2 regions of the Thalassospira sp. B30-1 genome follow, and region 1 is predicted to be linked to the other one. Evidence: riboswitches for the same ligand, from Rfam matches in the RefSeq annotation. Region 1 holds a riboswitch; the other holds the start of a gene.
The links. Region 1 has a riboswitch for glycine ahead of gcvT (glycine cleavage system aminomethyltransferase GcvT). Riboswitches for the same ligand answer to the same signal wherever they lie in the genome.
Positions count from the first base shown of each region.

Region 2: linked by a shared signal. The riboswitch ahead of IT971_RS01595 (L-serine ammonia-lyase) and the one ahead of gcvT (glycine cleavage system aminomethyltransferase GcvT) in region 1 are both predicted to bind glycine.

Region 1 is NZ_CP065232.1:3,974,283-3,977,692, forward strand. It holds gene gcvPA (aminomethyl-transferring glycine dehydrogenase subunit GcvPA) at 1-412, opposite strand, end outside; gene gcvH (glycine cleavage system protein GcvH) at 416-787, opposite strand; gene gcvT (glycine cleavage system aminomethyltransferase GcvT) at 879-1,991, opposite strand; glycine riboswitch at 2,049-2,151, opposite strand; glycine riboswitch at 2,155-2,278, opposite strand; gene IT971_RS18685 (hypothetical protein) at 2,515-3,105, opposite strand; gene ispH (4-hydroxy-3-methylbut-2-enyl diphosphate reductase) at 3,336-3,410, shown strand, end outside.
Region 2 is NZ_CP065232.1:340,977-344,386, reverse strand. It holds gene IT971_RS01600 (dihydrofolate reductase family protein) at 1-266, opposite strand, end outside; gene IT971_RS01595 (L-serine ammonia-lyase) at 419-1,834, opposite strand; glycine riboswitch at 1,905-2,032, opposite strand; glycine riboswitch at 2,036-2,135, opposite strand; gene gpmI (2,3-bisphosphoglycerate-independent phosphoglycerate mutase) at 2,410-3,410, shown strand, end outside.

The DNA of each region.
Region 1 (3,410 bases):
TTGCCCCGTCCCACATCGATGCGTTGGCCACATCCATGCCGGTGATCGATGCCACCTGGGTCTGGAATTCGAACAGATACTGCAACGTACCCTGCGCGATTTCCGGCTGATAGGGGGTATAGGCCGTCAGGAATTCACCACGCTGGATGATGTAATCGACCGTGGCCGGAACATGGTGGCGATACGCCCCCGCACCCAGGAAGCTCGGCACGCTGGCCGTGCCCATGTTTTTGGCGGCCATTTTCGCCATGTCGCGTTCGACCTGCAATTCGCCCAGATGATGGGGCAGATCGACCGGCTCGGACAGCAGCGCGCCTTCGGGCACGTCGCTATATAATTCATCAACGGACTTTGCCCCGATGGTTTCAAGCATCGAGGCGCGATCCGCCTTGGTTAGCGGAAGATAACGCATATCTTAAAGGCCTTCGACAAAGTCTTTATACGCAGCTTCGTCCATCAGCTCATCAAGCTGGGACTCATCGGAAAGTTCCATGCGGAAGAACCAGCCATCGCTTTCCGGGGCTTCGTTCACCAGTGCCGGATTGTCATCAAGTTCTTCGTTGGCTTCGACAACGACACCATCAAGCGGCGCATAAACGTCGCTGGCGGCCTTGACCGATTCGACAACCGCCGCATCGCCATCCTTGGTCAGCTTTTTGCCAACTTCCGGCAGCTCGACATAAACGATATCGCCAAGCGACTGCTGGGCGTAATCGGTAATGCCAACGGTCGCGACACCGTCTTCATATTCAACCCATTCATGTTCCTGCGAGAATTTTTTAGCCATGGTAATTCGTCCCTGTAAGATCAGTTGTCTCTAAAATCTCGGTATCTTTTGCGGGCCGCAAACGCTGCCCGAACTCTTTTTTTTCTGATGATCAGCCGCGATAGTAACGATGTGCCGCAAACGGCAGTTCGACGATTTCCGCCGGGCGTGCCTTGCCGCGCACCATCAGATCGACTTTGGTACCCGGGGCGGCAAATTCAATTGCGACATATCCCATCGCAATCGGGCCATCCACGGTCGGGCCGAAACCACCGCTGGTGATTTCGCCAATTTCTTCGCCGTCACTGTTCAAGACCGGCGTATGTTCACGCGCCGGGGCCTTGCCTTCGGGTTTGATCCCGACACGTTTGCGATCCGCGCCATTGGCAAGCTGATCAAGGATGACATCCGCCCCCTTGAACCCGCCTTCTTCGCGACGACGCTTGTTGATGATCCAGTTAAGGTCGCCTTCGACCGGGGTGGTCGTGGTATCGATATCGTTGCCATACAGGCAAAGACCAGCTTCAAGACGCAGCGAATCACGCGCGCCAAGGCCAATCGCCTCGACCTCTTCCTCGGCCAACAACTTGCGCGCCAGCTCTTCGGCGCGCTCGTTCGGCACGGAAATCTCATACCCGTCTTCGCCGGTATAGCCCGACCGGGTAACAAAGCACGCGATACCGGCAATATCGATCTCGGCAAAGCTCATGAATTTCATATCGGCAACCGAGGGTGCAAACCGCGCCAGCACGCGGGCGGCGTCCGGGCCCTGCAAGGCCATCAACGCGCGGTCATCAATCTCGATCAGCTCGACACCGTTATCCAGATTGGCCCGCATATGGACAATGTCATCATCCTTGCACGCGGCATTGATCACCAGAAACAGGCTGTCGCCCGCATTGGTGATCATCAGATCATCCAAAATCGTGCCATCGTCATTGGTAAAGGCGGAATAACGGGTGCGGCCGGGTTTGAGGATCGCGATATCACCGGGCACCAGCTTTTCAAGCTCGGCCACGCGATTTTCGCCGGTCAGGCGGACCTGCCCCATATGCGAAACATCAAACAGACCGGCCTTCGCGCGGGTATGCAGATGTTCGCCCTTCACCCCCAACGGATATTGCACCGGCATGTCATAACCGGCGAACGGCACCATCTTGGCACCCAGTTCCACATGCAAATCATAAAGGGCGGTTTTCAGCAGTTCGGTTTGATGATCGGCCATCAAGGTCTCCAGACAGTCGTTGCGAAACATAGCCGACCAGTGGCCAACCACGTCCCCCTCTGTCTTGGAGCCTGAAAGAATCACAGCCGGTTTGAATACCGGTCTGCTTACATCTTCGGCGAGACGCACATCCATGTTCGATGCCGCCTGCTTTCCAGAGTCCCATCTCCCCGCGGTCCGTTTGCCTGAGAGTTTCCGGGGTGGTTGCTCCTTCGGCGTCCGCGCAATCCCTATCGATGTAATCACGCACATCGATCAAGACCGTGGCACTCTCCCACGGGGATCATTTGGGTATGCCCCCTTATACGGATTTGAATCCGACCAGACCAGCCCCAAAAATCATATCCTCTCCACCCCATCCATTGGTATGAGGATTAAAAGCCCTTTTTTTGCCCCTCCGGCAAATGCCCATTATTTTGTATGAGGATTACCGAAAACGAACTTTTGTTCAAAAACGAAAATCCCGCCACGCGAGGCGGGCGGGATTTGATTATTCACCAAAAATGAATAATAGGCCGGATTATTAATTTTTTCCGAAGCGTCGATTGTAATCAAGCTGATCGGCGCTTAGCTGGAAACCAAGGTAAATTTCATAGTCCGGACCGGCCCAGACATCATCCAGCGGCACGTTCAAAGTCACCTGCTCGTCGCGATAGCGCGCCAGGTTCAAATTGCTCGGAAACGCCATCTGAACATCGAACAGATTCTTCTGGATAAACTCGCCAGACGGGTCCTTAAGTGCTACGAAATACTGGAGTTTTGCGTTGCGCCCCTGTGCGGCCGGGCCCAGTTCGGCATTGATCACCGGGCTGATCACGACGTTCAGGATCTTGTCATCAAGGTCATAGCCGCAATCGCCCAGATAACCGCCAAATTCGGCTTCAAGGATCACATCGGTCAGGTCCTTGCCCTGACCGCTGAACTGCACCAATCGGGCGGTATCATTGGGCAGGAAGGCCCGCGGACATGCCGGAACCGGCTGCTCTTCGAACGGGTTGCTGCTGCACGCCGCCAGAAAACCGGCAAACGACACCAAACCCAATGCACAAACACGCCGCAGTCCGTTCGCAATCGTCATCCAAGCCTCTATAGAACTGGTCAAATTCGCTGTCATGCCCGGTCCGGGCACAACCGCGCGCAGTCTATTCGCTCCGATATGGCGACACAACCCGCTTCCGTTTCAAATCGCGGCATGGGGCCTAAATACATGGCCGGACATAGCTGAACATGCATCTTTACACGGTGTCTGTCATTGCGTGCACGGTGCTGGCAGGTTATGTAACGAAGACATTTGAATAACCGTGCCATCGCATGGCGCACATCATGAACATTCGGACCCGTATCATGTCTGACAAAGCCGACCTTCGGATCATCCTTGCCAACCCGCGCGGTTTCTGTGCCGGGGTGGATCGTGCGATC
Region 2 (3,410 bases), 1.2 Mb from region 1:
GCCTCTGTATTGGCCGGGCGGTTATCGGGCAAATCGCGCGATGTCAGCACAATCGTGCGGCGATCTTCATAGGGCCAGTCGCCAAATTCCATCACCTGATCAAAGGTTTTTCGCCCGATGATCAGTGTTCCCACGGTGCCCAGAAAGCCCTCGAAATTGAACTCGGCCGGATCGAATTGATCAAGCCAGTCAACCGCGCCATTGGCGCGCGCGATATAGCCATCCAGACTGACCGCGATATAGATGCGGAACAGTTTCTTTTTCATGCTTTGCCCAACCTGTTCGAGGTCTTTGCCCCGTTTTTGATTTCTCAATGATATCAGATTGCAGGCGCAAGGTGGCAAGAATCGGGCCGGATGAAAAACACCCCCGAAACGGCGGCTTCGAGGGTGTTTGGTCGGTATTTCAAACTGTCAGCTCAACATTCGACCACGTTGACATTGACCGCCAGCCCGCCCTGGCTGGTTTCCTTGTATTTGCTTTGCATATCAATGCCGGTCTGGCGCATGGTTTCGATCACCTTGTCGAGTGACACGGTATGCTGACCATCACCGCGCATTGCCAGACGGGCAGCATTGATCGCCTTGACCGCCCCCATGGTGTTGCGTTCGATGCAGGGTACCTGCACCAGACCGCCAATCGGATCACAGGTCAGGCCAAGGTTGTGTTCCATGCCAATTTCGGCGGCGTTTTCAACCTGTTCGGGCGTACCGCCCATGACGGCACAAAGCGCGCCTGCCGCCATTGAGCAGGCCACACCGACCTCACCCTGACAACCGACTTCGGCGGCCGAGATCGACGCACGCTTTTTATAGATCGAACCAATGGCCGCCGCCGTTAACAGGAATTCGCGTATTTTGCCCTGTGTCACATTGGCCCCGAACCGTTCATAATAGCGCAGCACGGCGGGAATAACACCCGCCGCCCCGTTGGTCGGGGCGGTCACGACGCGCGAACCAGCAGCATTTTCTTCGTTAACCGCAAGGGCATAAAGATTGACCCAGTCGATCACGGTCAACGGGTCCTTAAGCCCCGCTTCTGGCCGTTCCGTCAGCTCAAGGTAAAGTTTGCGCGCACGCCGTTTGACATTCAACCCGCCGGGCAGGATGCCATCGGTTTTGCAGCCACGCTCAATACAATCCATCATCGCGCGATGCACGCGGTCGACAAATTCCTCTGTCTCGGCAGGTTCACGCCAGCTTTTTTCGTTTTCGGCCATGACTTCGGCAATCGACAGCTTTTCCTTTTTACAGATCGCCATCAGTTCATCGGCCGAGGAAAAGGGATAAGGCAGCGTGATATTATCGCCGGAATATTCCGCCCCGCGATCATCGCCCGAGACGATAAACCCACCCCCAACCGAAAAATATTCCTGTTTGTGCAGAACAACACCGTCACGGTCAAAGGCGGTGATCCGCATGCCGTTGGGATGTTCGGGCAGGCTTTCGGTCATGTGAAACACAAGATTGGTTTCGCGGTTAAAGGCAACCGGATACGCGCCGTAAAGCTGTAATGCGTGATCTTTATCAATCGCATCCATCGTCGGTGCGATCCGGTCGGGATCAACCGAACGCGGTCGTTCCCCCGAAAGCCCCATGATCACCGCGGTATCGGTGGCATGGCCCTTGCCAGTCAGGGCAAGCGATCCGTAAAGATCGACAATTACCGAGCCGATTTTTTCCAAAAGATTCCGGGCTTCGAGTTCCAGACAGAACCGATAGCCCGCGCGCATCGGGCCGACCGTATGCGAACTCGATGGGCCGATGCCGATGGTATAAAGATCGACAACGGAAAGATTAACGTCTTGCGGACGCTGCTTATTTTCTTCGGTCAAATGGGCCTCCCACGGCTCTTTGTCATGCGGATCAATGCCACATGACGTTATAGAACCGGTGTCTTGCCCCCTCTGTCCCTTGACCTGAGATTGTGCGCCCTGTTGCCAAAAACAAAGAAGTCTTTGACGCCATGGCTTCATCCTTCGGTGGAAATATGGTGCCGGGCATTGGCCCCGTACCGCTTTCTCTCTCCAGAGCCTCAATCCGCAACGGTCCATCTGCCTGAGAGTTTTCGGGGCTATTGCTCCTTCGGCGCCGATCTGATCGCGGGATCAAAGCGGGCTCTCCCATCGCGGTTATTCGAGGTATCACCGTAACGCCCGAGATTACAGGCAGGTGATGATCCTTGTCAAAAAGCGACTTTGCAAGCGCACAAAAAATACCCGGTCGGAAGGCTGTTCAATACCGGCATTCATGATAGATTGCGCGTTGAAAATGCTATGATTGGCAGCGTCTGATGGCGGACCCACCGCGCCCGGCGTCTTTGTACGGATGGCAAAATTACCGGAAAATAACCATCTTTACCGGTAATTCAGCCTTTTACCTTATTTCGTGTACTTTACTTCGTGGGATTATGATTGTGACTGTATCAAATACCGTAAAGCGCCCGCGTCCGGTGGTGCTGTGCATTCTGGATGGCTGGGGTTATCGCGAGGAAAGCAAGGACAATGCGGTTGCATTGGCCAACACCCCTGTTTGGGACGCGCTTTATGCCAACAATCCGACCGGCTTTCTGAAAGCCTGCGGTCTTGATGTCGGCCTGCCCGAAGGGCAGATGGGCAATTCCGAAGTCGGCCATATGAATCTTGGTGCCGGCCGGGTTGTGATGCAGGAACTGCCAAAAATTGACGAGGCTGTCAAAACCGGTTCGATCGCCGATACCGATACCGTCAAAAAGGTTATCGCCAAGCTGAAAGAAAGCGGGGGTGTCTGTCATATCGCGGGGCTTCTGTCCGAAGGCGGGGTGCATTCCCATCAGGCCCATATGGCGGCCCTTGCCAAAATCATCGCATCGGCCGGTGTGCCGGTAAAAATCCATGCCTATCTGGATGGCCGCGATACCGCCCCCAAAAGTGCCGCCAAATTCCTTGAAAAATTCCGCGCACAGATTGGTGATGCCAATGTTGAAATCGTGACCGTCACCGGGCGCTATTACGCGATGGACCGCGACAATCGCTGGGAACGCGTCAGCCAGGCCTATTTCACGATGGTAAAGGGCAAGAATTACGCCGATGGCCGCACCGCTGAAAGTGCCGAAGGCGCAATCAGGGCAGCCTATGATGCCGACACCACGGATGAATTCGTTCTGCCGACCGTGATTGGCGATTATGCCGGCATGAAAGACGGCGACGGACTTTTGATGACCAATTTCCGGGCCGACCGCGCGCGTGAAATTCTGGCCGCGATCTGCGCACCGGACTTTGACGGGTTTGACCGTGGCACCCCGATCAGATTTGCCGTGCAGGCCGGTATGGTTGAATATTCATCCGACCATGCAAAATATATGGATGCGATCTATCCGCCGCAGGTGTTGCCAAATATCTTTGGTGAAGTCGTTTCCAGGGCTGGCATGAA